DNA from 4 places in the Paenibacillus polymyxa M1 genome. Region 3 is predicted to be linked to each of the others. Evidence: riboswitches for the same ligand, from Rfam matches in the RefSeq annotation. Region 3 holds a riboswitch; each other region holds the start of a gene.
What was found. Region 3 has a riboswitch for thiamine pyrophosphate ahead of PPM_RS04720 (ECF transporter S component). Riboswitches for the same ligand answer to the same signal wherever they lie in the genome.
Positions count from the first base shown of each region.

Region 1 (7,512 bases), 170 kb from region 3:
TCCCCTAAAATGACCATCCTCCTAATACACATTTTGGACACATACGACCATCTTCCTGTTTTATGGCAAAAGCGTTTTACTTTGGATAAATGCGGGTATAATGATTGAAACCTTACCAAGCAACCTACATGGCATTACGACATCAAGTACATATAAATAGTCCTATACAGACGTCCTAAGCAACTCAATCTGAATTTGACAATATGGAATTGGAGGAATGACCCACATGAATACAATGAACTTAACTGTCCACACCCTGATGCCCTTTCACCACCAATACCAACGTGCCAACGCGGTGAGTATGCAGAAGAAAGAAGATAGCTCGGAGAAGAAGCTCAGCTTTCAGGACATTTTGAATGAAAAAATGGGTAAAAAATAAAGCTCCGTTAATCCGGTGCATATCTCGCTTTACATAAGCTGAAAAGCCGTAGTTTTCTACATCGACTGTAGAGAACCACGGCTTTTTGCTATCTCACGCGTTTCTAAACCTAAACTCATACATTCATGGAAATAAACCTCTGACGAGCTTAACTGTACTATTTGTTGAGGCTTCCCAGTTGATTGACTTTCGTATCGCTACCGATTTATCGCTCGCCATCCCGATACTGCTCTGCCTTCTCACGCATCCCGGCGACGACGGCTTCCTCGGTATTCAGTCCCTTATCTGCCGCATAGGCACGAATGTCCTGTGTGATACGCATACTGCAAAACTTAGGACCGCACATCGAGCAAAAGTGTGCTTCCTTGGCCCCCTCTGCCGGTAGTGTTTCATCATGGTAGGACAAGGCCCGCTCAGGGTCAAGCGAAAGATTGAACTGATCGCGCCAGCGGAATTCAAAACGCGCCTTGGACAAAGCATCGTCCCGCTGCTGTGCACGTGGATGGCCCTTCGCCAGATCGGCAGCATGTGCGGCAATTTTGTAGGTAATAACTCCCTCGCGGACATCATCCTTGTTCGGCAGACCCAAGTGCTCCTTCGGCGTAACATAGCACAGCATGGACGTCCCGAACCAACCGATCATGGCCGCCCCGATAGCTGAGGTAATATGATCATATCCTGGTGCGATATCCGTCGTCAGCGGCCCTAAAGTATAAAAGGGAGCCTCCTTACAAATTTCCATTTGTAAATCCACATTCTCCTTGATTTTGTGCATAGGGACATGTCCCGGCCCTTCAATCATGACCTGGACATCATGCTTCCATGCGATTTGCGTTAGCTCGCCCAACGTCTCCAGCTCTGCAAATTGTGCTTCATCATTCGCATCATAGATACTACCCGGACGCAGACCATCCCCGAGAGAAAAGGCCACATCGTAGGTTTTCATAATTTCACAGATTTCTTCAAAATGCGTATACAAAAAGTTCTCCTGATGGTGCGCAAGGCACCAAGCTGCCATAATCGACCCGCCCCGGGATACAATTCCCGTCATTCTATTCGCCGTCATCGGTATATATCGCAGCAATACTCCCGCATGAATTGTAAAATAGTCCACTCCTTGCTCCGCCTGCTCAATCAGTGTGTCTCGATACAGCTCCCACGTTAGCTTCTCTGCTTCGCCGTTCACCTTTTCCAGTGCCTGATATAGCGGCACCGTCCCAATCGGTACGGGTGAATTCCTAATAATCCATTCGCGTGTCGTATGGATATTACGACCTGTGGACAGGTCCATGACGGTGTCTGAGCCCCAGCGTACAGCCCAGGTCATCTTCTCCACTTCCTCCTCGATGGAGGACGTAACCGCGGAATTTCCAATGTTTGCATTGATCTTCACGTGAAAATGGCGCCCTATGACCATGGGCTCGCTTTCCGGGTGATTGATATTTGAAGGTAAAATGGCTCGTCCAGCCGCTAACTCCTGCCGCACAAACTCGGGCTCCACTCCTTCACGGATCGCCGCAAATTCCATTTCAGGCGTAATGATCCCTTGCCGCGCATAATGCATTTGCGTCACAGTGCGTCCTTGTGAAGCCCGTAGCGGACGGTTGGTCACGCCGGGAAATTCCACTGTTTCCCGTTTGGAGCCGGGTTTCAGTCCATTATCCTCCGGCTTGACGGCGCGGCCGTCGTAAGCCTCCACATCCCCCCGTTCCAGTGCCCAAGCTCGCCGTAATGGTGGCAAGCCCTGACGAATATCCACCTGATAGGCTTCATCTGTCATCGGACCGCTGGTATCGTACACACGCAGTGGCTCATGATACTCTATTCCCTGCGGCGTATGTGTGGGATGCAGTGCGATTTCACGCTCTGGCACGGCAATGTCCGGCCGAGAACCTTGAATATACACCTTGCGGCTCCCTGGGAAAGAATTAACCCTACTGGCTTGCTCCGTACTTGTCTTCTCTACTGCTGTTGATTTCACTCCTGTTTCTTTTGTTCCTTCGGTTTCCATTGATTTCATGATCCATTCCTCCCGTATCGTTGAAGTGACACACCGATCCGGAACCATTCCGAGGGTGGCGCTGATCTATGCAAAAAAGCCGGTTCCCTAGGGAACCGGCTAATCAAACGAGGCAGCTATCCAGACAGTGCGCACATGGAATAAAACCCTATGCGTCACCGCAGACAGCAGCTGCGTATACATTTCAATGGCCGATTACTTCCCTACGCTGGTATGATCCAGATCAGGTGCAAAGGGTCCGGAATCTTGCCCGATTCCATCTCAGCCCGCATTACAGGCTCCCCCAGTAACTGTGATACTTTCTATTCACATGAATTGGCGGCTATAACAGACATCCGCCATCTCTATCAGACTACTTTAAATTTATAGCTTTGGCAACCCTTGTATGATTTCCTTTTGTATTGATTACTGTTACGGGAGCATAAGCCCCATTTCCTTAGCTGCTTCGATCAAAACCGGAGCAAAATCATGCAGCGTCTCGGGTGCAAGTCGACTGACCGGGCCGGATACAGATAATGCCGCCGCGACCTGTCCTTTTCGGTTCACAATAGGCGCGGCCACAGCCGCAGCTCCTGGCTCACGTTCTTCATAGCTAGTCGCATACCCCTTCTCACGAATGTCCTGCAGCTGGGCTTTATATACCTCAGGATCTACCGAGGGAGGCCATTCTTCACTGCTTAGCAGTACCTCCAGCTCCTGTGGCGGCATAAAGGCCGCCAGCACCTTGCTGGAGGCTCCCACAGCCAGCGGCATACGCGCTCCCACGGGAGCAACCCTGCGGATCGCCTGATTGCTCTGCACGGCTTGTATGCGAATACGCATGCTTCCATCCCGCAGGTACAAGCTGACCGTCTCCCCTAAGCGATCACGCAGTCCTTCCATTGCAGGCTGTAACAACACCGCCGGCTCATCGCTTTGGGACAGATGCGTCGACAGCTCCCATATGCGAAAACCAAGCCGATATTTTTCCGTTTCGGCATTCCGAACGACAAATCCCCGATCCTCTAGCGTAGTCAAAAGACGATGAACGGTGCTTTTATGTAGACCAATTTGGGAGGCAATCTCCGTTAGACCAAGATCAGATTCTGCGGTAAAACACAGCAGTATATCAAGTGCACGCTCTACAGCGCGGACGGTTAATTTACGGTCTTCCATCGTGAACCGCTCCTCTTGTATCCATATTCGTTTCACACTATGAAACATGGTTACATAAATTATATAGAATAGTCGCGGCTACTGTAAACCGATGTTTTTGTGACAACCATATTACAGAACAAGAACAAACATCGACAATTCTTTGCATCATTTTTACTTTTCCGGTTCAGACGTTGACTTTGGATAATACCCATCATACGATAATAGGTATCTATACGGACATACCCTACTATTTTCAAGTGGAATTATACCTAAATTTTATGATTCGAAGATCAATTCTATATAAGGAGGCTCTTACATGATTTCGACATCCCAGCGCAACGCTCAGCTACAGACCGCTGTTCAGGAGCCGTCCACCCCACTCTTTAATCCCCGTATGCTGCGGTTCAAGCACGTTGTGATTGCTCTGCTGCTGTCGGTCGTATTTTTTCTGTTGTTTTGTTTTATTGCCTTGCATGCTTACATCGCCTGGGTGCTTACGAATCCCACCGTCGCGCCATTATACTCTAATCCGATGCAGGCCAAAGGTATGCCTTATGAGGAAGTCAGCTTCCCAGCCAAGGATGGTAGCCGCATGGTACAAGGCTGGTATATCCCGGCAGATCAATCGCGGAAAACGATTATTTTCAGTCATGGCTATGGAGCCAACCGTGAAGAAAGCTGGATTCCCATGTATGATCTGGCGCATTATGCCCATAGCTTGAACTTTAATGTGGTCATGTTCGATTACGGATTTGCGTCACAAAACAGCAAGGCCGTCGCAACCGGAGGCAAGGCAGAATCCCAACAGCTTCTTGGGGCCATCCAGCTTGCAAAACAACGCGGCTCGTCGGAAATTATTGTATGGGGCTTCTCTATGGGAGCAGGAACCGCTCTTCAGGCGGGTTTGCAAACCAAAGATGTGGACGCGATGATTTTGGACAGCACCTTCCTACTGGAACCGGATACGCTCTACCATAACATTCACAATCAAATTAATTTGCCGAGACATCCATCTTTGGAAATACTGGAGTTGCTGTTTCCAGTCTTGAACGGCACCAGTTTGCATCAGATTCCATATCAGGAAGTAAAAAAGGAGGACTATCCGTTTCCAATCATGTTTGTGCATGGTACACAGGATGAAAAGGCTCCTTACCCCATTGCGGAAAAGCTCGCTGCCAATCAGACCAACCCACTTTCCAGTGTATGGATTGTCAAAAACGGGATACATGAGCTTATTTTCAGAGAGCATCCTCGTGAATATTTACGGCGGGTATCGACATTTTTAAGCAGTGTACAGGAGCTGGAGGACAAGAAAACTACGGCTACTGCCCAGAAACAAACGACTACGAAGTAAAGAATTATTTTCGATATAAGCCTTCATCGCCTTGAAGAAGCTTGCCTATGGACACTTAACCCGTGCCGTAGACAGGCTTCTTTTTTTATTTTCCACGATTAATTATTGTTCTGCAAAAAAGGTATAACCTGATGAAGGAAGTTCATAGACATATTCCCGATGAGACGGCGAATATACTGGGTACATATGCATCCAGGACAGATCTGCTAGATCTGCCGGATAGCCATAGTGGGATACGGGAGGTAAAAACGATGCTGAGTACTTATGGGTCTTTCCTGCCCTTACGTGTGCTGGAGGAAATCCGTCATTGGAAGCAGCAGGAAAGTTGGCATGTGGAAGTGATTAAATCCGCTACTGAAGGGCTAGAACCTGCTTATGTGCGGCTGCTGGATGATTGGCGAACCGTATTTGAACAAACGGAACGGGCCGCCATAGAGCTGCTTGAAGAGCAACGGAGCGCGCTTGACCCGGTAGAACAAGCATGGCAACATCAGGAGAAAAAAGCGTCGTCTGCTCCCCAAGCTCATACACACCAGCTGGATGAATCATCAGCCCATTCAAGGGGATCAGACGCATCAGCAACTGGAGAGAAACCGTTGTCCGAATCAGGCTTGAATTCACAGCCTGCCTCTCAAGAATTAAATCGTCGACTGGACGATTTGCTGCAAACTGCGAACCGTCAATCACAGGAATATGTACGGCAGCTAGGTTTGCTGACCGAGCACAGTCATGCATTGCGTCAACAGCCAAAATCCGCCGGAGTTGTAATACACGCAGCACATGAAAGTCAATATTTCCTGATTTCGACAACTCCCTTTCAAGAGCCCGGCTCCATCGCACGAGCCACTGGGTTGTATCATGTAGCGGCAGAGGGTGAGGATTACCCGGAGCAAGCGTTTCGAGAGAGGCATGCCAGCATGAGAGGAGAAGGTTCTGGGGCTACTAAAGGCGTCCAGTCCGGTCAGACGCAACCTTCAGCAGCGGAAAAATCCTTAGTCGGTCGCCCGGTCCCTATTGGGGGACATCGGCTCCCTCCGCTTCCTTACCCTTATAATGCGCTTGAACCGTACATTGATGAAAAAACGATGCGTATTCACCATAACAAGCATCATTTGAGCTATGTGAATGATCTGAATAAAGCGGAAAAGAAACTGGAAGAAGCCCGAAAAACAGGTGATTTTGACCTCGCAAAGCATTGGGAACGTGAACTGGCATTTAACGGGGCAGGTCATTATCTGCATACTCTTTTTTGGACGATCATGAGTCCTCAAGGCGGTGGAAACCCAAGCGGACCGCTGGCTGAACAGATTAAAAAGGATTTTGGCAGCTACGATGCCTTCAAAAAGCAATTTAGTTCGGCAGCCGAAAAGGTCGAGGGCGGCGGCTGGGCTATCCTGGTATGGAGCCCGCGCTCCGGGCGGCTTGAAATTTTGCAGGCCGAAAAGCACCAGAACCTGACTCAATGGGAGTCTATTCCGCTGCTGGCGATCGATGTGTGGGAACACGCATATTACTTAAAGCATCAGGCCGAACGTAATAAATACATCGAAGATTGGTGGCATGTCGTCAACTGGCCTGAGGTGGAGGCGCGCTATGCTCAAGCCTCCAAGCTAAGATGGCAACCATTCTAAGCTAAAACAAACTACACCTGCAAATCGTACCGCTCTCTCAGCGCTGCCATCTGTTCTGCCAATCCTTCCGGTTGCACCAGCGAGCCATCGGCAGGCAAAATGGCAGACCGGCTCTCGACCACACGGCGCAGCGATGCTGTGTACGCCTCGACAGACGGCACACCAGCTAGCTCTGCCAGGCTGCCCATCGTTGCCGGATTCACTCGGGGATAATCCGGCTCCTGCACGCCTTCAGGCGTCCCCCCGGCCGCCTCTCGATAAAACTGCTGCACCGCCTGTGCACGCTCTGCTCCGCGGCCCTCAATCATCACAAATGCTGTGATGATATACGCCTTGGCTTGACGCCGCTGCGCAATGCCGCAAAACTTGCGTCCCCCAACGCTCACATCGTAGTCCCCGGGACAGAAGGACCCGATGATTTCTCCGGTCTGCGCCTCTACAGACCACGGGGCCAGCGCATCGGCAATCAGCCCTGCCATGAGCCGAAAATCCTCATGCAGGCTGATGGCCCGCTGCGGATTCGGCAGGATCAAGGACAGGTTCAGTACCCCCCTGTCCAGCATGACGGCTGCTCCGCCTGAAGGACGCACACATACCGACGTTCCTGAGCTGCGCACCCGCTCCATCGCCTGTGGGGCGTTGGGAAGCCTGCGGTCCCGGTGACCAATCACAAGCGCCCCCGGATGCCGCCATAAATGCAAAATGGGCGCAGCTCCTTTCCCTACTTGCCGACAAGCTAGCTCCTCCCAAGCCAGCGGAAACAATACGTCTTCCTGCGTAGTCGTCAGTGGCGCTTCCAACCATTGCAACGCAGGCAATGCTGTTGTTATTTCTGTTGAGCTATGTATATGATCCATACGTTATCCCCTATCTTAAAAATAACTGTTATCCATAGGCTAATCGTAACTTTCAAGCAGCTATGCTGCCATTGTTCCATTTCATTCTTCACAGCAGCGATGTATTTTCTCTATTTCTGATGTTAACAAAAAAA
Region 1 covers NC_017542.1:885,579-893,090, reverse strand. Annotated here, with positions in the region: gene PPM_RS29550 (hypothetical protein) at 227-379, shown strand; gene thiC (phosphomethylpyrimidine synthase ThiC) at 585-2,399, opposite strand; TPP riboswitch at 2,583-2,694, opposite strand; gene PPM_RS03965 (IclR family transcriptional regulator) at 2,811-3,554, opposite strand; gene PPM_RS03960 (alpha/beta hydrolase) at 3,853-4,890, shown strand; gene PPM_RS03955 (Fe-Mn family superoxide dismutase) at 5,142-6,521, shown strand; gene PPM_RS03950 (lipoate--protein ligase family protein) at 6,533-7,378, opposite strand.
Region 1: another riboswitch for thiamine pyrophosphate. It lies ahead of thiC (phosphomethylpyrimidine synthase ThiC); the one in region 3 lies ahead of PPM_RS04720 (ECF transporter S component).

Region 2 (7,512 bases), 2.3 Mb from region 3:
TAAAAATGTTTGCTTAGCAAGATTAAATTAATGTCCAAATACTTCATATTTTCTTAACAAAATAGCTCACATCCCTTGATATATAAACATTTAAGAGAAGAAAAATCTATTTTCATATTTGATAAAAACAGAGTATTTGGACCTGATTCATTAGGACTATAAACATGCGATTTACAAGATGAATCCGAAATTAAAATTAGTTCTATAGGATTAATAAGAAGATATATATAAGGTCTTTTTGTCATAGATAAATAGAAGAATAAAACCAATTTGCATGTCCATACTATGGACAACATGTCATCTTTCATCATGAATAATTATCAAAATACAGGGAAAGAAGGTCTTTTTATGGAAGCATTCCATGTCAATCGTGATGGGTCATTATCTACTCCCTTACGAGGAAAGGACGTGCTAGCAAACCCTCTTTTGAACAAAGGAGTGGCATTTACAGAAGAAGAACGCAAAGAACTGGGCCTGGAAGGAATTCTTCCTCCCACTGTCCTTTCATTGGAGAAACAGAGCGTTCGGGCATATCAGCAATTCTTGGCACAACCCACCATGCTGCGTAAAAATGCTTCACTTAACGACCTTCACAATCGAAATATCGTACTCTACTATCAACTGCTAACCGACCATTTGAGTGAAATGCTGCCCGTAGTCTACACACCGACTGTAGGAACCGCCATTCAAGAATACAGCCATGAGTACAACCGCCCTGGGGGCGTATATTTATCGATAGATAATCCGAACGGTATTGGACAGGCGTTTTATAATTCCGGTTTGAGTAGTGAGGATGTTGACCTGATCGTCGTGACGGATTCAGAAAGTATTTTGGGAATTGGTGACTGGGGTGTCGGGGGAATTAACATCGCTATTGGCAAACTTGCTGTATATACAGCTGCGGCAGGCATTCATCCCGGGCGGGTACTGCCCATTGTACTGGATGTCGGCACGAATAACGAGAAGCTGCTGAATGATCCGCTGTACATCGGAAACCGGCATAAACGAGTTCGCGGAGAAGCCTATAATCAATTTATTGATACCTTTATCAGCAAAGCATTAACACAATTCCCGAAGGCGCTTTTGCATTGGGAGGATGTGGGTAGCGTGAACGCACGACACATTATAGGGAAGTACGGTCAAAACATTCTCACCTTCAATGATGACATCCAAGGCACAGGAGCAGTGACATTAGCTGCGATTGTTTCGGCGGTAGGTGTCACCAAAACTCCGCTACGTGAACAAAAAATACTTGTCTTTGGTCCAGGGGCAGCAGGAATCGGTAACGCCGACCAAATACGGGGTGCTATGATCAAGGATGGGCTTCCTGAGGAAGATTCATTCAAGTCGTTTTGGGCCTATGATTATCGTGGACTATTAACAGACGATATGGAAGATGTACTGGATTATCAGAAACCATATGTGCGTAAAAAGGAAGAAATCAGCTCATGGGCCCGATCGGAAGATGATAAAATACCGTTGCTGGAGGTCATTCGTCAGGTAAAACCCACAATCTTGATTGGAACTTCCGGTGTAGCGGGTGCCTTTTCTGAAGAGATTATCAAGGAAATGGCACAGCATGTGGAACGACCGATCATTATGCCCATGTCTAATCCTACCAACCTTGCTGAAGCGGTACCCGAAGATTTGATACGATGGACTGATGGCAAAGCATTGATTGCTACCGGAAGTCCCTTTGAGCCCGTCACCTATAACGGTACGAAGTTTGAAATTGGACAGGCGAATAATGCCTTTGTCTTCCCGGGGCTAGGTCTGGGCGCAATTGTGGTCAAGGCCAAAAGAATCACCCCTTCCATGTTTACCGCAGCAGCTGATGCCGTTGCCAACGCCGTAGATTCGAATGAACTTGGCGGTGCACTGCTGCCCCATATCCGAAAATTACGTGATGTTTCGTTCGCGGTTGCGGTTTCGGTAGCGAAGGCTGCAATTCAGGATCAGGTAGCTCAGGCACACATTTCAGATATTGAACAAGCCATTCGGGATGCGATGTGGAAACCGGAATATGTAAGGGTCAAAGCCGTGGAAAGTGTAATCCAGCACCCTCATTAATCCTTGACTGGAATCAAAGCAGTTTGACATAACCTAGGAACGAATGTACAGTATTAGTCAAAAGAATAGGAAAGTCCACTAGGGGAGCCATTATGGCTGAGACAAGAATGAACTTGGACCCTTTGAACCTGATCTAGTTCGTACTAGCGTAGGAAAGTGGAGCCTTCGTATATAAGGTTTCAAGCGTTTTCTGCGCATTGAACCTATGTTGAAGCCGCTCCAGTTTTCGGGGCGGCTTTTTGGCGTTGTTCCGAGAATTGTATCTTACGGGACTTCTTGTTCTCCATTTTTATTGGAGGTGGGGAAATGAGTTTTTCGCAAGAACTTCGTCGGCAGGCGGATGGCATTTTTCAAGCCATTTATGAGCATCCCTTTGTGAGAGGTATTGCTGAAGGAAATTTAACAAGGGAGCAGCTGATTCACTATGTAAAACAAGACTTTGAATATTTGAACGCCTACATGCGGATTTACGGCATCGCGATCTCCAAAAGCACAAGCCGGGAGGATATGGCTGTATTTAACGAACAGATCTCTTTTATTCTCAACAGCGAGGTTCATCCACATCAAAACTTTTGTGCTATCGCAGGTGTCACCTATGAAGAGATGCAGGGATATCCACTCGCTCCGTCCGCTCATCATTATATCCGCCATATGCTGACAGTCGCACATGAAGGTAGTCTTGGAGAAATCATGGCCGTGCTGCTGCCATGTCCATGGACATATCTTGAGATTGGACGCAGGCTAATGGATGAGGTAAGACCGGACGAGTCTCATCCATTCTATGAATGGATTTGTTTCTATGGAAACCAGATTGAAGATGTAACATCCAAATATCGCGAGCGTGTGGATGCTTGGGCGAATGTCGCCACGGCTGCCGAGCAAGAGCGGATGATTGAGCATTTTATGCTAAGCTGCCAGCTGGAATATATGTTCTGGGATATGGCTTATAAGCAGGAACAATGGCCCGTCCAGATGCGCGCTACGGTCTTGGAATAATCAGTAGAGATGAGAGAGGATAAACATGATGAGTATATGGGAACAAAGTTATTCGGATCTCCTGACAAAGGTACAAAATAGCAACCCCCTCGTTCATAATATAACCAATGTGGTGGTCACCAACTTTACAGCCAACGGCCTGTATGCGCTGGGCGCTTCCCCGGTGATGGCTTATGCACCCGAGGAAGTAGCAGATATGGCAAAAATAGCGGGCGCCGTCGTGTTAAATATCGGTACGCTGAACCGCGAGCTGGTAGATGCCATGATCATTGCTGGACAATCAGCGAATGCTCATGGTGTTCCAGTTCTGCTGGATCCGGTTGGTGCGGGAGCGACGAGCTTTAGAACCGAGTCAGCACTGCGGATCCTAAAAGAAGTAAAAATCTCACTAGTGCGAGGCAATGCAGCCGAAGTCGCCCATCTAATCGGAGAAGTCCGAGAGATTAAAGGGGTAGATGCAGGCAACAGTGCTGACAGCAGTAATGTCGATCTGGCAGTTCGGGCTGCACAAACGCTCCATACCATGGTTGTCATCACTGGAAAAGAGGACGTCATCACCGATGGGGTCGAAGTACGATTGATTAGTGGCGGAGACGCGCTGCTTACGAAGGTAACCGGAACAGGCTGCCTGCTGACCTCTGTGTTGGGTGCGTTTGCAGCAATTGAACCCAACCTGCTGCTCGCAGGTACAGCAGGTTTGGCATTTTACGGTGCAGCAGCTTCCCGAGCCGCAGCACATACTGCAAAACTGGGGCCAGGCAGCTTCCAGATAGCCTTTCTCGACGAGCTTGCCAAACTACATACTGGTTCCCTGGAGGGGCATGTCACGATCCGTGAAGCTGGAACAAGTACAACAGGTGGTGCGCGATGAGAGACGTGCATGTACCGAGAGCGCTGACGATTGCCGGTTCAGACAGCGGCGGCGGAGCTGGAATTCAAGCCGATCTCAAAACCTTTCAGGAGCTTGGCGTATACGGCATGTCGGCTATTACAGCCATTACGGTACAAAATACCTTGGGAGTTCACGGTGTATATCCGTTGCCACAGGAAGCAACAGCGCAGCAAATCGAAGCTGTAGGATCAGATCTTGGAGTCGATGCCCTGAAGACTGGCATGCTGTTTGACGCGGGCATCATCCGCCTTGTGGCCGAGCAAATTCGAAAGTTCGGCTGGGAAAAGGTTGTCGTCGATCCTGTAATGATTGCCAAAGGGGGCGCAAAGCTGTTGCAACCGGAAGCGGTGCAGGCGTTGAACGACGACCTGCTCCCCTTGGCCCTGGTCGTCACACCAAATATCCCGGAAGCGGAGGCCTTAACCGGGATAAGCATTCGTACGATAAAGGATCGCCGCGAAGCTGCGAGACATATTAGCAGCCTAGGACCCAAGTTCGTTGTGATCAAAGGCGGCCATGATGAGGAGAGCGAAAACAGCGGCCAAGTTGTTGACCTGCTCTTTGACGGAACAGCCTTCACAGAGCTGGGCGGCAAGCGGGTGCGAACTGTCCACACACACGGAACAGGATGTACGTTCTCAGCAGCGATTACCGCTGAATTAGGGAAAGGCGTGTCTGTACCGGAAGCTATTTTGAATGGAAGAGCCTTCATTCAGGCGGCGATTGAAGATACGTTGTATCTGGGCCAGGGACACGGTCCAACCAATCATTGGGCCTACCGCCGTCGTCAGGAGATACTCCAATGAGCGGCCGAATATTACCTGAGATCATGCGGCGGCATTTACAGATGTATCTGGTTGTTGGAAGCGTGAACTGCCTCGCGGAACCAAGTCGGGTCGTGCAGGAGGCTCTTGCTGGCGGTACCACCATGATCCAGTTCCGGGAAAAGGGCCGTAGCGCGTTAACAGGGGTTCCTATGCTCGAACTTGCGCGTCAGCTACAAGATCTGTGCCACCATGCTGGTATCCCCTTTATCGTCAATGACGATGTGGAGCTGGCTCTTGAGCTCAACGCCGACGGTGTTCACATCGGTCAGGACGATGAATCGGCTGATTCTGTGCGCGCCCGAATCGGAAACCGAATCCTTGGCGTCTCCGCCCATACGATTGAGGAAGCACGCCGGGCCATCCTTCAAGGTGCGGACTATCTCGGCGTCGGCCCCATCTATCCTACCATCTCAAAGGATGATGCTCATGCGGTGCAGGGTCCAGCCATTTTATATGAAATGCGCAAAGCGGGAATTGATCTGCCCATCGTCGGGATCGGTGGCATTACGATAGACCGTGTGAAGGAAGTGGTAAGTGCAGGTGCCGATGGTGTAGCGGTGATTTCGGCCGTGACGCAGGCAGAACAGATTCGAGTTGCTGCAGAGGGATTAAAGAAAAAGGTAGTGCTAAGCATCAAACATCCGGGGATGTCCCAAAAGCTATAAAATGCTATGTCCCTTCCTTCACCCCATTATGTCACTTTTATTGTTTACGCAAGAGCCTCATTTCCACTAATAAAGTAGAAATGAGGCTCTGTGTTGTACGCTACAAATAAAATAATTGCCATAGTCAAAAATACCACATCCCTCAAATGATACTGATTTTTAAGCGTTCCTATCCCCAGTGCACTTGAGCTCGTTGAATACCTGATTAACTATAAATATATGTCAATCGTCTTTTCTAATATTCCTATAACATTCGAAAGCAATTAGAAAACGAAACTTAATTATATTGATTTTTGGTTCCCCATTCACATAACCCTTCCAAAACAGGCAATAGTGTTTCCGCTTTTTCTGTGAGACTGTACTCAACTTTAGGTGGAACTTGGGGATACTCTTTCCGATTCACCAGACCATCCGCTTCCAATTCTTTTAGCTGTGAACTCAATGTTTTGTATGTAATAGCTCCGATTTGTCTTTTCAGATCATTAAAGCGAACCACTTGGTTTTCGGCCAGAAGATAAATAATAACCATTTTCCATTTACCACCAATAACTGACACTGTATAACCAAAAGGTGTATCTTCAATATTTTTAACTTTACCTTTAAATTCAGCCATACTCATATTCACACTATCCTTTCGGGTAGTACCTATCAAATTAGTGCGTACTACGTTTTTATTTGCGTTCAGTTTATACTAACCGTAATTTGAAGTAAAGGAGAGAAAATATGACTAGAACAATACGCCTCTTAATGCCGCAATGGCAAGGAGGAAACAATCCTAACTACTCTTTTGGAGCTGAACTGCTGGCTTGGCTAGCCCCAGACAATGATCAACCCCTTATTCATGTTCCGGTTCAAGCTTATGATGGAACTCCGCTTGACAACGAGAACGGTATGAATGGGAGAAAACAGCTACTTGAACAATTAGAGGCTGCTCAACATATCATTGACGCTCATAAGCCAGATCGCATTGTAATGTTTGGTGGTGACTGCTTAGTCGAACAAGCCCCGTTTGCCTATTTGAACGAACGATACGGTGGAGAATTAGGGCTAATTTGGATCGATGCTCACAGTGATTTAGTTAGATATGTGGGCTATGATAACGGACATACATTACCACTTGGGAATCTGTTGGGAGAAGGAGATGAGGAGTTTGCAAAACATGTGAAAGTTCCTCTTAAGCCTGAAAATGTCTTTATCGCTGGATTAGCGGCTCCTACAGAAGAAGAGACAAAAGCATTTTCAGAAACATTTCAAAAACTAGGTGTTACTACTATAGAAACAGATGCTGAAGTAATTCAAAGATTAGGGATTCGAACTGCTGGAACCAAAGAGTTAACGATCAGTACCGAATCAATAAAAGAGTGGATTACAGAAAGCGGCATCAAGCACCTGGCGATTCACCTTGATTTAGATGTACTTGATCCAAAATCATTTCGTTCTTTATTATTCGCCAACCCTGAAGCTCCCTATAATCTTTCTCCTGCGGGAACCATGCAAATACCTCAACTACTTCATCTGATTAAAGAACTATCTGAAGAAACCGATGTAGTTGGGTTAGGTATAACCGAGCATATGCCGTGGGATGCTATTAATTTAAAGAATCTGCTTGGAGAAATACCTATTTTAAATAATTAATTCTACTTACGATCTGTGCATTTATTCTGACGTTAATTTCGTAATGGAATTATGAGAGACCGATGAATTAGAGTACGTGCAAAGAAGGACTCCTCTGGAATTTATTCTATTATGGAGTCCCTTTTTTTATTTACTAATCCCTGAATAGCACACCGATAAGCGAAAAAGAATAACCAGGATATTAGGTGGTCGCTCGCTCTACTAATTTGAATTCCAAAGGATGTAATTCTTCATGAAGCCCCTCTAGGGCATTTCGAATCATGATGAATGCATTTTCCGCTTGTTTGTCAATCGGGTAATGAATGGTGGTTAAATCAAGCAAATGCGAAATTTCGATGTTATCAAAGCCCACCACTGCAACATCACTTGGTACAGAAACACCGAGCCTACGTGCTTCAGTCAAAAGCCCTGCAGCCAAATAATCGGT
Region 2 covers NC_017542.1:4,571,187-4,578,698, forward strand. Annotated here, with positions in the region: gene PPM_RS20545 (NAD-dependent malic enzyme) at 349-2,070, shown strand; TPP riboswitch at 2,141-2,242, shown strand; gene tenA (thiaminase II) at 2,377-3,066, shown strand; gene thiM (hydroxyethylthiazole kinase) at 3,092-3,937, shown strand; gene thiD (bifunctional hydroxymethylpyrimidine kinase/phosphomethylpyrimidine kinase) at 3,934-4,764, shown strand; gene thiE (thiamine phosphate synthase) at 4,761-5,450, shown strand; gene PPM_RS20570 (winged helix-turn-helix transcriptional regulator) at 5,728-6,069, opposite strand; gene PPM_RS20575 (arginase family protein) at 6,174-7,085, shown strand; gene PPM_RS20580 (LacI family DNA-binding transcriptional regulator) at 7,267-7,512, opposite strand, start outside.
Region 2: another riboswitch for thiamine pyrophosphate. It lies ahead of tenA (thiaminase II); the one in region 3 lies ahead of PPM_RS04720 (ECF transporter S component).

Region 3 (7,512 bases):
TTGAAGCGATGGATACCATTCTGGCTATGCGCTGTCGTCTGAATAAGCTGACGGTTGTGGATGCCACCCATCTGTATGCTGAGGATCGCCAGAAATATGTACAGCTGGCAGCCAAGGCACATGTACCTGTGATGGCTTTGGTGCTGGATGTACCCGAATCTGTGCTACTGGAACGTGATTCAGGCCGGGCGCATCCGCGTGGCCGCCAACGGGTCAAGCAGCAGACGCAGCTGTTAAAGCGGAACCTGCGCGGTATCCGGGAAGAAGGCTTTGATGCTTGCTATGTCCTCAAGGATGTAGAAAAGGTTAACTTTGCCCGTTGTGCTCAGCCGCTGTTTCATGATATGGGTGCAGGCATTGATATCATTGGTGACATTCACGGGTGCTACCGTGAGATGCTGGAAGTGATAGAGCGGCTCGGATATATGGAAGATACGGAAGGACTATACCATCATCCAGAAGGCAGAAGACTGGTGTCTGTCGGAGATGTGATGAGCCGTGGCCCAGAATCGTTATTAGCAGTGCAGTTCTGGAAAAAGCACGTGGACGCTGGACTCGCCTACATGATTGACAGCAATCATGGCTGGAAAATCGGTCGTTACCTTGATGGAAGAAAGGTAACTCTCAATCATGGAGATGAACGATTCGCAGAGGAAATGGTTCAATATGAACAAAAAGCGGGCAAGGTAGCAGCGGAACAGCTTAGAGGCGAGCTGAGGGATTTTCTACTACATGCACCCTCTCATCTTATTTTCGGCAGAAACGGGTTGCGGCACGTAGTTGTGACTCATGCGGGGATCAAGGATCATTTTATTGGCAAACAGTCGGCGCGTATTTCTGATTACTGTCGTTATGGAGATACGGAAGGTCAGGATGCAGACGGAAAACCAATCCGCAAAGATTGGTTCGTAGACCATGAATCGGGAGAAATAGTAGTATGGGGACATGATCCGAGACCGCAGCCTACCCTTGTCAATCAGACGGTGAATATTGATCAAGGTGTGGTATTTGGTGGTATGCTGACCGCTTATCGTTATCCGGAAAAGGAATTTGTCAGCGTTCCGGCTCATGAGAATTATGCGAATGATCCCGATAGCCCACTTGTCCGGTGGCAGAGAAAACGGTTTTCCCCGCCGAATTTACGTAAGCTCATCGCTGGTTACAGTGTGCTGACGGAATCGTATGGCGAAGTGCGCGTACAAGGAGAATCGGTCAAAACCGCTATAGATACCGTGTCACATGTGACGGTACCGATGGAGGAACTGGTGTACATTCCGCCCACGATGAGTCCTGCCCCCAAGGTTTCCGGAGAGGAAGGTTATCTGGAGCATCCGCGTGAAGCGCTAGCTTATTATCGCAGTCAAGGCGTACAAACGATGGTAGCGGAGAAAAAGCATATGGGTAGTCGGGCGATTTTGCTATTATTCAAAAACGAACTGGCTGCTGTTGAATATGTAGGCTACCCGACATTGGGCACGATCTACACCCGAAGCGGACGACCCTTCTTTGAGTCAGGCTTTGGGAAGCAGGTGTTGGAGAAGCTGAATGCGGATCTAGTGGATGCCGGATATTTTGAACAGAACCAGACGGATTTTGTGTTGCTGGATGCGGAAATTGTACCGTGGAATCTCAAGGCTCGGGAACTGATTGCTGCACAGTATGCGCATGTGGGTGAAGCAGCTCTGCTGGATCGCAGTAAGCTGGTAGACAAGCTGAAGCAGGCGAAGGTTGCAGGCCGAGAGGTTGGAGACTGGCTGGAGGAAATGGAACAGAAATATGGCAATGCCGTAACGTTCCAAGAGGCTTTTCAAAAATATTGCTGGGATGTGGACGGTCTGGATGAAATTCGTATTGCACCGTTTCATACACTGGCCCACAGCGGACAGACGTTTTTTGACCAATCTCATATTTGGCATATGGAGCACAACCGGGAGCTGGCAGGACTGTCCTCTATATTTATGGAGACAGAGTATCGTGTCATCACGGATGAAACAAGCGAGGAAGAGGTCATTCGCTGGTGGAATGAGATGACAGAGGATGGTCATGAGGGCATTGTGATCAAGCCGGAACGCTTTTTGATGAAAAATCGGGACAAGATGATTCAGCCTGCAATCAAGGTGAGAGGCCGGAAGTACTTGCACATCATTTACGGTATGGATTATCTTGTCCCTGAGAATTTAAAACGTCTGAAGCAGCGTCGAACGAACAAAAAGGAGCGTCATGCCTTGATGGAAGGAGCGCTTGGCATGGAGGGCGTGGAACGTTTTGTCCGCAAGGATACGGTGGAGCGTATACATGAATGCGTCCTGGCCGCGCTATCTCTGGAATCGGAGCCGATTGATCCGAGATTGTAGTTTGCGAAGGAGGGATTGAGATGGATAGGAGTACACCGTTGATTGATATTGGTGTGAACTTGATGCACCGTTCGTTTCATGCAGATCGGGAACAGGTGGTCGAGAGAGCAGCGGCTGTAGGGATTACACCGTTGATTATTACTGGAACCAGTGTTCGCAGTAGTCGAGAGGCCGCTCAGTATGCAGCGCGTTATCCTGGTCAGCTGTATGCTACAGCTGGCGTGCATCCCCATGATGCCAAAAATTGCAGCACAGATACGATTCAACAGCTCCGCCAACTCGCGGTTCAGCCGCAGGTCGTATCCATAGGAGAATGCGGGTTGGACTATAACCGTGATTTTTCTCCGCGTGATGTACAGCGCCGATGGTTTGGAGAGCAGATTCAACTGGCGGGTGAGCTACATATGCCGTTATTTCTGCATGAACGAGATGCGCATGAGGATTTTGTCGCTATGTTACGAGAGCATCAAGAGCTTGTCGATAAAGCGGTGGTGCATTGTTTTACTGGTACTGCTCAGGAATTGCATACGTATGTGGAAATGGGACTGTATATCGGTATCACAGGCTGGATCTGTGATGAACGGCGCGGCAAGCATCTGCGGGAGCTGGTCAGGGATATTCCATTGGACCGGTTGATGATTGAAACGGACGCTCCATTTTTGACCCCGCGTAATTTGCCCGTGAAGCCCAAAGAAGGGCGTAATGAGCCGGTGTATCTCGCTCACATCGCCGCTACGATTGCCGAGTGCACAGGCCGCAGCATGATGGAGATCGAAATTGCGACGACGGAAACGGCCAAACGTTTCTTCGGATTATAGGATTGTCAAAGCCATAGATGTGGTATATATTATAGTGAATTAAAAAGCATTGTCGGGAGCTTGAGATAGTCAGGCTGAGAGGGTGGCCCTTGCCGCCGACCGTGAAATCTGATCTGGGTAATGCCAGCGTAGAGAAACCTAGAACACCTTACAAGAAACAGGAATACCGCCGATTAGCGGCGGCTAGTCGATGGATACGTTTCATATCCTATATCAAGTTAATGAGCTACAGTCTGTAAAAAGTTGCAGACGGACAAGCGTGTCTTGTTCTGTACCTGACTTTGGCTTGGTTTTAGTGCAGTAGACTGCTGTGCTATATGAGATATGTCGACAACTGATAATGTATGGTGATCATTTTATGACTGCGCATAAAGCTTGCCTGGAGATTCAGCTCCGGACAGGCTTTTTTTTATGGCCAAATGGCCTATTTTAAAGAAAAAGGGGAGCGTATCAACAATGAATACGAATGTAAGAGCGTCCAAAGGACTGAAGCTGACTGATATTTTGGTCACGATTGTAATCTCCGTGGTGTTTGGGCTGGTCTACAAAATATGGGGACCTGCCTATGATTTGATGAAACCATTCGGTATGCACGCCGAACAACTAATGTATGGCATGTGGTTTATGGCTGGCACGTTCGCTTATCTCATCATTCGCAAACCGGGTGTTGCGATTTTGGCAGAGGTGGCCGCGGCAACCGTCAGTGCTTTTTTGGGAAGTGAATGGGGCATGTCCACCTTGTACTATGGTCTGCTGCAAGGCTTGGGAGCGGAGCTGTTCTTTGCGATTTTTCTGTATCGGAACGCCAACCTGTGGATTGCTTCACTAGCTGCGGCAGGAGCTGCTGTCACTTCTCTGATTTTAGACTTCAGCTATGGGTATATTGATCAGCTATCGACCTGGAACTATGTTTTGTATATTGGATTTCGGATGATTGGCAGTATTGTGATTGCTGGAATATTCGCTTTCTATCTGGCTAAGGCATTGGAAGTAACCGGCGTTACGCGAAGTTTGAGACCGGCAACGGAACAAGATTATAAGGGGCTGGATTGATGAGCCCGGCCAACGAAGATGTGGTGGCTTCGATCACCCGTCTTCGGTTGAAATTCCCCGGTGAGCAAGAGCTGCTTTTTCACAATATGTCCTTATCTGTTCGCAAAGGGGAAAAGCTGCTGCTACTGGGGCCGAGCGGATGCGGCAAATCAACGCTGCTTCAGGTGCTGAGCGGTCTGATTCCACGCACGATAGAAGTGCCTATGAAATACGATGCTGCCGTGATCCCGAGTCTCTCTGGTATTGTATTTCAAGATCCCGACACACAATTTTGTATGTCATATGCAGACGAGGAACTGGCTTTTGTATTGGAAAATAAGCAGGTTCCAAGGGAGCAGATGCCATCCCGCATTCGCGAGCTGCTAATGCAGGTTGGTCTTCCAACGGATGATATACATCTGCCCATTGCCAGCATGTCACAAGGAATGAAACAGCGGCTGGCGATTGCATCGGTGCTGGCTATGGAGCCGGAAGTGCTTTTTCTGGATGAGCCGACAGCCTTGTTGGACGAGGAGGGCACGACACAGGTGTGGGATACCATTCGCAACATTTCGGCAGACCAGACGCTGGTGATTGTAGAGCATAAAATCAATAAAATTGTCCAGGATGTGGATCGGATTGTGGTGCTTTCTGATCAAGGAGAAATGATTGCGGACGGAAGGGCGGAAGACGTATTTCATGTGCATCGGCAGGCATTATCCGAGTATGGCGTGTGGTATCCGGGGATATGGGATGAATCGTCTTCGCCGCGTTGGAGAGAGTCTGTGACGCAGCAGAAAGATGGAGGGCATACGGATAGTCCGTCCACCTCAGCACCTACAACGGATTTGCTGGAGCTAGAACATTTTAGCGGACTCCGGGGTTTGAGCACAGTCATTTATGTGGAGCAAGCGCAGGTGAAGCCTGGCGACTGGATTGGCGTGGTCGGTGAAAACGGGGCTGGCAAAAGCTCGCTTCTGCTCTCTATGATGCGTTTACTTCACACGCAGGGTCGTTATTGCGTGTGCGGAGCTGAGGCAGGCAATACGGAGCAACTGGCTGAGCGTATTGGGTTTGCATTTCAAAATCCAGAGCTGCAATTTGTAGCGAACACCGTACGAAGGGAACTGGAATATTCGTTACCCAAGAGCCTGTTTACAGCTGAACAGTGTAGGGAACGAGTGGATCGAATGCTTATACAGTTCGGACTGGAGCGGCTGGATGAACGCCATCCGTATCAGCTTTCGTTGGGTCAAAAAAGGCGGTTGAGTATTGCTACGGCTATGATCCGGGAGCCGGAAGTGCTGCTGCTGGACGAACCGACTTTTGGGCAGGATGCGCGTAATACCTTTGTCATGCTGGATATGTTGGAGCAGCTGAGAGCGGCAGGCACGGCCATTGTGATGGTTACGCATGACCCGGAAATTGTCCGTCGATATTGTACCGATGTATGGCGGATTCAGAAAGGGGAACTACAGTATGAGCCTGTCCTTTCCTCATCATGAAACATGGCTGCATCGCGTAAACCCGGGCCTAAAGCTCGTGATGTTTTCCCTGCTGTTTGTGATTGTTATAGTCATCCATGATCCGAACGTTATGTTTAATGTTGCATGTGCTATGCTGCTGTTGCTTGTCTGGTCAGGCCATCCATGGAAGCGGCTGCTCCTGTACGGATCCCCCTTTATATTGGTGTTTATTTCAACCTCAACAGGCATGATGATGTTTGGCAAGGGAGTGACGACCTGGTGGACATGGGGCCTGATCCATATTACGCAGGAAAGTTTTTTCCGAGGCATGCATCTGGGCTTTCGTGCACTGAGTATGGCCGCGGCAGGGTTGCTGTTTGGTTTAACGACTCGTCCGGTGAGCCTTTTTTATTCACTGATGCAGCAATGGAAGCTCCCTCCCAAGTATGCATACAGCTTTTTGGCAGCTATGCGGTTGATGCCGATGATGCTGGAGGAATTTCAGGCTTTGAGACATGCCCACCGTATTCGAGGTTTACACCAGCATGTGTCCAAATGGAATATGTACGCCACGCTCCGCAGGTACGCCATTCCGCTACTCGCTCAAAGTATCCGGCGTGCACAGCGCATTGCTATTGCCATGGAAGCGAAGGGTTTTGCTAATGAAACCAAGCGCACGTATTATTATGCGATCGGCTATTCGGCTGTAGATATTATATTTATTTTTTATTTTGTGGTGCTGCTGATGTTGGCTTGGGGACTTGGTACCTGCTTTCCTTATGTAGGGGTATGGGATGTACGTTAATTGTTGCAAAAGGCTTTGCCCGATTTCTGCTCTGTGGTATATTAATGCAATGGGAATTGACGGCTCGTACAGACCCGCCTGGGCTGGCGGGCTTATTACATTTTCCCGCAGTAATGGATCATCAGGAGGCCAAGTTACATGATTACGCTGCATCAGGTAAACAAGCATTATACCACCTCAAGCGGCCTATTTCATGCGGTTCAATCCGTGTCCCTTCAAGTGGAGGAGGGGGAAATTCACGGTATCATAGGTGCCAGCGGTGCCGGCAAATCTACGTTGCTACGGTTGATGAATGTATTGGAAAGACCGGATGAGGGAAACGTGGTTGTGAACGGGGAAGATCTGACTCGCATGCCGGAAAAACGTCTCCGTGAAGCTCGGCGATCCATAGGGATGATTTTTCAGCATTATCATCTTGTTCACAATCGGACGGTAAGTGGAAATGTAGCAATGCCGTTGGAACTGGCAGGTGTCGCGAAAAAAGAGAGAGCAGAACGCGTGCGCGAATGCCTGCAATTCGTCGGTTTAGCGGATAAGGCAGAACAGTATCCGGCACAACTGAGCGGAGGCCAAAAGCAACGTGTGGCGATTGCCAGAGCACTGGCGAATCGACCTGCGGTGCTGCTTTGTGATGAGCCGACCTCAGCCCTTGATCCGCAGACGACTGCGGATATTCTAGGCGTGTTACGGGAGATCAACCGTGAACTGGGAGTTACCATTGTAATCGTCACGCATGATATGGACGTGGTACGCAACATTTGTACCCATGTATCAGAAATGCGGGATGGACAGCTGCTTTCAACGCAACGTGTAGCTGACGCTGCGGTAGGTTCAACAGCGAAAGCAGGTGAAGCTGATGAATGAAATGCTAAGCATCATTGCGCAATATCAGTCTGAGATATGGAAAGCCATCGGAGAGACGTTTATCATGGTGGGGATTTCCATCGCAGCAGCTGTACTGTTAGGGCTTCCGGCAGGAACGATTTTGTATTTGTGCGGCAAAGGGCAAAAATATGAAAACCGACTGCTCTTCACCA
Region 3 covers NC_017542.1:1,054,597-1,062,108, forward strand. Annotated here, with positions in the region: gene PPM_RS04710 (polynucleotide kinase-phosphatase) at 1-2,354, shown strand, start outside; gene PPM_RS04715 (TatD family hydrolase) at 2,375-3,172, shown strand; TPP riboswitch at 3,215-3,324, shown strand; gene PPM_RS04720 (ECF transporter S component) at 3,629-4,225, shown strand; gene PPM_RS04725 (ABC transporter ATP-binding protein) at 4,225-5,709, shown strand; gene PPM_RS04730 (energy-coupling factor transporter transmembrane component T family protein) at 5,684-6,475, shown strand; gene PPM_RS04735 (methionine ABC transporter ATP-binding protein) at 6,614-7,339, shown strand; gene PPM_RS04740 (methionine ABC transporter permease) at 7,332-7,512, shown strand, end outside.

Region 4 (7,512 bases), 520 kb from region 3:
TTATAGAATACGCTATTTCAGATTACACTACTCTGCTCAGTATAAAGTTGGAAGGCGGCGTAGGCTCCGGCTTACCAAACAAATAACCCTGGGCAAGTGACACACCTGCATTGCGACAAAATTCAAAATCCTCCATTTGCTCTACACCTTCAGCCAACACCTGACCTCCAAAACGAAAAGCGGATTCCACTATCCCAGTAATTTGCCGTTTCTGATCACTGTTATGATGACAGCCATCAATTATACTGCGGTCAATTTTAACATAATCGGGCTGGAGGCAATTCATAAGCTCTGTCGTAGAATAGCCTGCTCCTACATCATCCAGTGCCACTGAAACTCCCCGTGTACGATACTGTTCAAAGATTTGATGCAAAAAATTCAGGTCGTCTATTTCTTCTGTCTCTACGACCTCAAACACAAAATCCTCCGTATTCATAGATAACCGTTCAATCGTCTCAAAGGTATGATTCAAGCAATAAGCCGGATTATAAATGGTTGAAGGGAGAAAGTTAATAAATCGTTTAATCCCCACCGGAAGGCAGGTCGCACTTTTTTCAATAGCGGAAATACGAGCCGAGCGATCCAAATGAGCATGCAATCCAGCTTCACGGGCGACTTCAAACAGTCGGAAAGGCTGAAAAGACTTATCTGGCTGTGATGAACGCAGCAAAAACTCAAAGCCGATAATATTCAGCTTGTAGTCAACAATAGGCTGCATATGGCTGGTAAAGTTTTGATTATTAATAATACTCACCAGATCCGGATGTTGCAGTCGAGCTTGCAATTGACCAAATAAAAGCCATTCCTCAAATCCCTCAACATGTTGCAAGCCAGTCACCACAACTTGCATTCGGCTCAAGCACTCCTGCGGCAGACGAGCCAGTCCGTTAACCAGCTGTTCCAACTGTGAACGGCTGTCATAGCGAAACACGATGTTACCCTCACACCAATGTTCTTGTTTCATTTGTTCCGATAGCATGCCCAAGCCCTCTAATGCTGGAGTAAGTGACACCCTAGAATGCCTAATTTTCAGCAATCCTTGATCCTTAATAGGTAATATGATGCTGCAATTGCTGCAAGTCATAATGGTCCTCCTCGGAACAATTTCCCGGTTTTTTCACCATTATATCACAAATAATTAGAACAAAAGTACTATATAATTACGTGTTTTTACAAAAAACAAGCTTATTCCCAATAACAACTTAGGACTTAAGTACATATTCGACAAAAACAAAACCTTTTTTTGCACTCATGATAAACGCAGGTACTGTTGTATTTGATATCAAAAAAAGCAGCAAGTCTCTTGTTTAAAGAGACTTACTGCTTCATTCTGATATGGAGTGGAAACTAAAACTCCAAGTTACTTGGACGCCTTTGGTTTCGTTGTTTTAGCTGGTTTTGCAGCTGCAGGTTTAGTCGTTTTAACAGCTGGCTTCGCGGTTGCTTTCGCAGGTGCCGCAGCTTCCTTCACAGACGTCGTTGCTGCACTAGGCTTAGCGTCAGCTTTCAAGCTGTATTTGGCAAACCCGTCTGCCGCGCTGCTCAAGTATGAAATTTGTTGATTTCCGGCTAGCACATCTTTGGCATCAGGAGAGGACTCAAAGGTAACCTTGGCCTGACCAAAAGGAGCAATAGACCAGTTGCCGTCCGCTGACGGGTTAATCGTTCCGTTCGTACGGATATAATCAACAACGACTTGGCGACTTTCATCTGGTGCTGCCATCACAATACGTTTGCCATCTGGGTTGGCCAGTTTGGAGGAGGAAGCACGATAGTTATTGGTCGCAACGATAAATTTCTGTGCAGGATCAATAGCCTTCCCATTGTATTGCAGATCCTTGATACGATGGGCTGAAGAATCAATAATAGTTCCCTTGGCATCATATCGTGCAGGCTGAGTTACATCAATCTGGTAATTCACACCGTCAATCACATCAAAATTGTAGGTTGGGAAATCTTTGTTGATCAGCGATTGTTCCTCTGTTTTGCTAGGATCAATGCGGTTGAACTGACCCGCAGACCATTCCAGCCACTCCTGAATTTCAGCACCCGTAACTTCTACGGCATGAACCGTGTTCGGGTACACGTACAGATCGGACACGTTTTTAATCGCTATTGTACCTTCAGGAATGTTGGTATAATACTCAGCACCGTTGCGACCACCGGCTTTGAATGGAGCGCCTGCCGACAATACGGGGAGATTTTCGTATTCTGTTCCTTTAAGATGGTTTTGAACATACCATTTCTGTGCATTTGTCACAATTTGAATGGACGGGTCATCCTGCACTAATGCAAAATAGCTAGTAATCGGTGCAGTCGTTGTTCCGACAGGTTGACGAATATAATCTAGCGTTCCTTGATGCTCTCCTTTGATCGCATCAACCAGTTTAAATTCAGGAGTAAACTTCACAGCCTGATTGGTAGTACTCACAACCGGACGCACTTGAGACTGAGAGTTGATTACGTGCCACTCGCGATTTCTCTTTTCCAGACTCAGATCAATAATGCCCAGATCCTTACCCCATGAAGAGGCTTCCACAGCTGGTACGTCGTTAATGGTTCCTTTATCCAAATCTACGCCCTTCATATCTTTAAAATCAGGGCCTGGGAAAGATTTATGAGCATGCCCAAACAGAATCGCGTTAATTCCGTCCACCTGGCTCAAATACTTAACGGCATTCTCCATCATTGGCGTTTGCGGCACATCCTCATAACCTGTGTGTGCAAGCACGACAATAATGTCAGCACCTTCTGTTTTCATTTGTGGAATAAACTTTTTGGCTGTTTCCACGATATCCTTTGTAACGACCTTATCCTTCAAATTAGCTTCATCCCACTGCATAATTTGAGGTGTTACTAGACCGATGACACCCACTCTGAGTGTATGTTCTTCGCCCTTCTCATCCGTTACTTTTTTATCAAGAATCTGATAAGGGGTAAAATAATTTTTAGTAGCTTGACCCTCGTTATCAACATAAACGTTCGCATTTACGTAAGGAAAATCAGCACCCTTGAGCGATTTGTCCAGAAAGTCGAGACCGTAGTTGAATTCATGGTTTCCTACAGTAGCCGCATCATAGCCCATCAAGTTCATCATCTTATAGACCGGATGGACACCGCCTTCTTTCTCAAAGGTTTTGTTGCGGGCCATATAATCGCCTAATGGATTGCCCTGCAGCAAATCACCGTTATCGAACAGCATGCTGTTTCTTGTTTCACTACGAGCCTGTTGGATCAAGCCTGCTGTCCTAATCAAGCCATATTCATTGGTTTCTTTGTCCGAATAGTAATCATAGTTCATCAGCGCCCCATGAATATCCGTTGTCTCCATGATCCGCAAATTCACCGTAGCGCTATAGCGAGAGTCGCTAGCTGCCCAGGATGGAGCGGCTGAAAACACCAGCAGGCTACAAGCTACAACTACTGCTGTAAACCCTTTAAACCAATTTTTACGAAATAACAAAATATACCCCTCCTCATTAAGGTGTATGCCTCATATACATACTTTTGCACATATATGTAAGCTTTGAACCCACCATTCCTATTTTAATCCAACGCCAGACAAAAGAGTAGTCATTTGCTTAAAATATTTATGAAAAAATAATTATTTTTCGCATAAAAAAAGCCAGTAAATCTCCTGAAAAGGTTGGAAATTTACTGGCTTGTCTGTTATATTGTTTCTATTTCGTCCACACCTGGCGCTCCGTTTGTTGACCAACGTACTCAATACGAGTCGGATTGACGTCTAAAACGACATAATCGGGATCATCAGGTCCGGAAAACCACTTTTTCAGAGAATCATTCCACACTTGTTTGCGTAACCCCTCATCAGCTGTAACCTGGACGGTAGCCTCCACTTCCAAGACTTCCTTCGTACCACCCACTTCATAACCCAGCAGCAGATAAGCATTCGGATTGTCCTTTAGCTCTTCCACTTTATGTGTTTTGCGATCCGTCGCCAGATGAATGTTCATTCCATCGTTAAAAAGGGCCATATAGCGCACTTTCGGTTTTCCGCCCTCTACCGTACCTAACGAGCAAAATTTGTTGTTATCCAAAGCCTTCACAATGGCTTGTTCCAGCTGACTGCGATCCAATGTATCCGTTTTACCCACAGTACAACAACTCCTTTTTACGAATTAGAATTCTATAGAGTCTATGCCACTTGGCACCAGCTCTCCTAAACATACAGTGTAGCTGTTCTGAAAATAACATGACCAGAACAGATCTGAATGATTCATGTTCATTTTCAGATCAAAGCTCACAGTAAAAGTGTACCCTGTCGTTCGGCAAATGAACCGTGAGCGCTTCCTTAAGGCTGGACAGACCCGCCTTCAAGGCATATAATCGTCGTAGTAAACCCGAATAAACGAACCCATTAAACCATACAATGCCAGGGGTGCTGGAATCGGCCGGCTGAGAGTGTGTCCCAAGACACTGACCCTTACAACCTGATCTGGGTAATGCCAGCGTAGGAATGCTTAAGCAAGATGTGCCTTTTATTAAAACAGGACATCCCTTACTTTGGTATATACAAGCGCAAGCGTCCCGGAATCCCGGGACGCTTTTTTTGTTGAAGATGAAGTTGTTGGAAAGATTGCATTCCGGCAGATGTTATTTTTGTGAAAATGGGGAACATAAGCTGTCTGATTGGACGGACAACGGGTAATTAAAAAGGAGAGAACACAACGATGAAGCGCATGAAAATGTTAAGCCTGGGTCTAATCAGTCTTTGGCTCATGGCTCTGACTCTGACCGCTTGCGGCGGCAATCCCCCTACATCTCAAAAGGAGGCTCCTGCTGCCGACACTTCAACGTCTACCTCGGCAAAGGGGCTCAAAGATGTTAAAGTCGTGCTCGACTGGACACCCAATACGAATCACACAGGACTCTATGTCGCCAAGGACAAAGGATTTTACGAAAAAGCAGGCTTGAATGTCCAAATTGTTCAACCAGGCTCAGGCGGAGCCGACCAAATGGTTGCTTCGAATGCTGCACCTTTTGGTATCAGCTATCAAGAAGGCGTCACTCAGGCTCGCATCCAAGGCGTGCCGCTCGTATCCATCGCTGCGGTGATTCAGCATAACACCTCTGGCTTCGCAGCCCCGGTAGACCGCGGAATTAAAAGCCCGAAAGATTTCGAGGGTAAAAGCTACGGCGGCTGGGGTTCTCCTGTAGAAGAAGCGGTCATGAAATCCATCATGGATTCAGACCAAGGTGATGTGAGCAAAGTGAAGATCGTCAATATGGGTAATGCAGACTATTTTACAGCCGTGAAGCGGGATATTGACTTTGCCTGGATTTTCTACGCATGGACCGGGATTGAGGCCAAGCTTCGAGGTGAGCCATTGGATATGCTATATGTAAAAGATTATTCCAAAAACCTCGATTACTATACACCTGTAATTGTGAGCAATGAACAGACGATAAAAAATGATCCTGAGCTGGTTAAGGCGTTCATGGACGCTACCGCGCAAGGCTATGAATACACTATCGCCCATCCAGAAGAAGCGGCAGATATCTTAAGTAAAGCTGTGCCGGAGCTGGACAAAAAACTGGTACTCGCTAGTCAAAAATGGCTAAGTCCGCGTTATCAGGACGATGCCCCGCAATGGGGCGTACAAAAAGCGGAGATATGGAAAAACTACTCGGACTGGATGTATGAACGCAAGCTGCTCAGCAAACCTTTGGAAGTCGATAAAGCCTTTACAAACGACTTCTTGCCCAAGCGTTGATCTTGTAAATAGAGCTTGAAGTAGCCTTTGTGCCACTACGCGGACTGATGATGCTTTCCATCGCCACCGCCCCCGGATTTCCGGATTAAAGCATCAGCAGGGTAAAAATCCGGGGACAAAAGCGACCGCTTCGCTTGTACAGCACCATTCCGTCCGCTTCGCTCTCGCTCCACTTGGTTTATTCTTTAGTCTCATAGTATCTAAGCGCAAAAGCAGGTGCGCTTGTGTGTAAAAATGCCACACAACCCTGCTTTAAAAATAAGGTGCTTATAAGGCGGTTGGCAGCGTAGCGATTCATTTGAATCTGGAGAAGCGAGGTGTTCGCCTGAAAGCTTTCTTTAGGAAAGCTAGCTTCGGAAGCATATGCTCAGGGGGATTCTTACCTTTTAAATTTTATTCAAAGAATCCCGCGGCAACAGCGATCGTAAGATCAAATGAACCGTGAAGCGGTCTCCCCGCCTTAAACCAATTTATTTTCCTAATAACTTAAACAAAAAAGGACAGGTGAAATTCGCATGGCTAACACATTGCTCAGTATTCAAGTCATCCCTAAAACTCCTAATAACGAAGACTCTTATCCATATGTAGACAAGGCGATTGAGGTCATTCAGCGTTCCGGCGTCAAGCATCAGGTGAATCCATTGGATACCACAATGGAGGGCGAATTGGACGAATTGCTGAAAGTCGTCAAAGACATGCATGAGGCCTTGACGGAAGCTGGAAGTCCCAGCGTCATTTCACAGATCAAAATCGCACATAACCCACAGGGCATCAGCATGAACAAGCTGACCGAGAAGTATCGCCCATGAATCCGAAAGGCAAGAACGTATCCTGGTGGAAAAGCGTATGGCCGCCCCTTGTGGCGGTCCTCTTCTTTTTAGCGGCTTGGCAGGGAGCGGTTAACTATTTACATATTGAATCCTGGCTCCTGCCAGCTCCATCCCTAATCGTACAAGAGGGCATGGCGCAATCGGCGTTGCTTGGCACCCATACATGGGCTACGGTTCGCCTGACGCTTGCGGGATTTGCTATAGGGACAGCAACGGGACTGCTGATCGCCATCGTTCTTCATACGATTCCTTTTCTCAAATCTGCTCTATACCCGCTCTTGATCCTTAGCCAAAACATTCCGATTATCGCCCTCGGTCCGTTGCTCATGGTATGGTTCGGTTTTGGGGTGCTGCCCAAGCTTATGGTCATTACATTAGTATGCTTTTTTCCCGTGGCTGTAGCGGCCATGGACGGGCTGACACGGACAGACCGTATGATGATGAATTACATGCGAATGTCAGGTGCAAGCCGCAGGGCTATTTTTCTAAAGCTAGAGCTACCACACTCCCTGCCACAAGTCTTCTCTGGCGTTAAAATCGCTGCTACCTATAGTGTGATGGGCGCGATCATTGCCGAATGGATTGGGGCCAGTGAAGGAATTGGATATTATATGTTGCTGCAAAAGTCTGCCTATCGTACGGATCTCATTTTTGCCGCTATCGGTATTATTGTTGCACTCAGCTTGCTGATGTTTGTCGTTATTTTACTACTGGAGAAATGGTTGGTTCGCTGGAAACCTGACCAAGAGTAGATTCCACATATTGCATTAAAGCATCAATGAAAGGACGTGGCATATATGAGTCTGCATCCGACTGACTTGACATCACCACCCGTCGCTGATGAACAGCAACAAGCCGGAGAACTGCAGGTAATGACGCCTGCCCCTCCTGCTTTGGAATTGGACGGGATCAGCCTCGTCTTCCGGAAAAGGCGAAGCTCACTCCCT
Region 4 covers NC_017542.1:531,232-538,743, reverse strand. Annotated here, with positions in the region: gene PPM_RS02360 (EAL domain-containing protein) at 23-1,084, opposite strand; gene PPM_RS02355 (bifunctional 2',3'-cyclic-nucleotide 2'-phosphodiesterase/3'-nucleotidase) at 1,361-3,463, opposite strand; gene PPM_RS02350 (pyridoxamine 5'-phosphate oxidase family protein) at 3,681-4,115, opposite strand; TPP riboswitch at 4,386-4,495, shown strand; gene PPM_RS02345 (ABC transporter substrate-binding protein) at 4,692-5,735, shown strand; gene PPM_RS02340 (MTH1187 family thiamine-binding protein) at 6,251-6,544, shown strand; gene PPM_RS02335 (ABC transporter permease) at 6,541-7,317, shown strand; gene PPM_RS02330 (ABC transporter ATP-binding protein) at 7,363-7,512, shown strand, end outside.
Region 4: another riboswitch for thiamine pyrophosphate. It lies ahead of PPM_RS02345 (ABC transporter substrate-binding protein); the one in region 3 lies ahead of PPM_RS04720 (ECF transporter S component).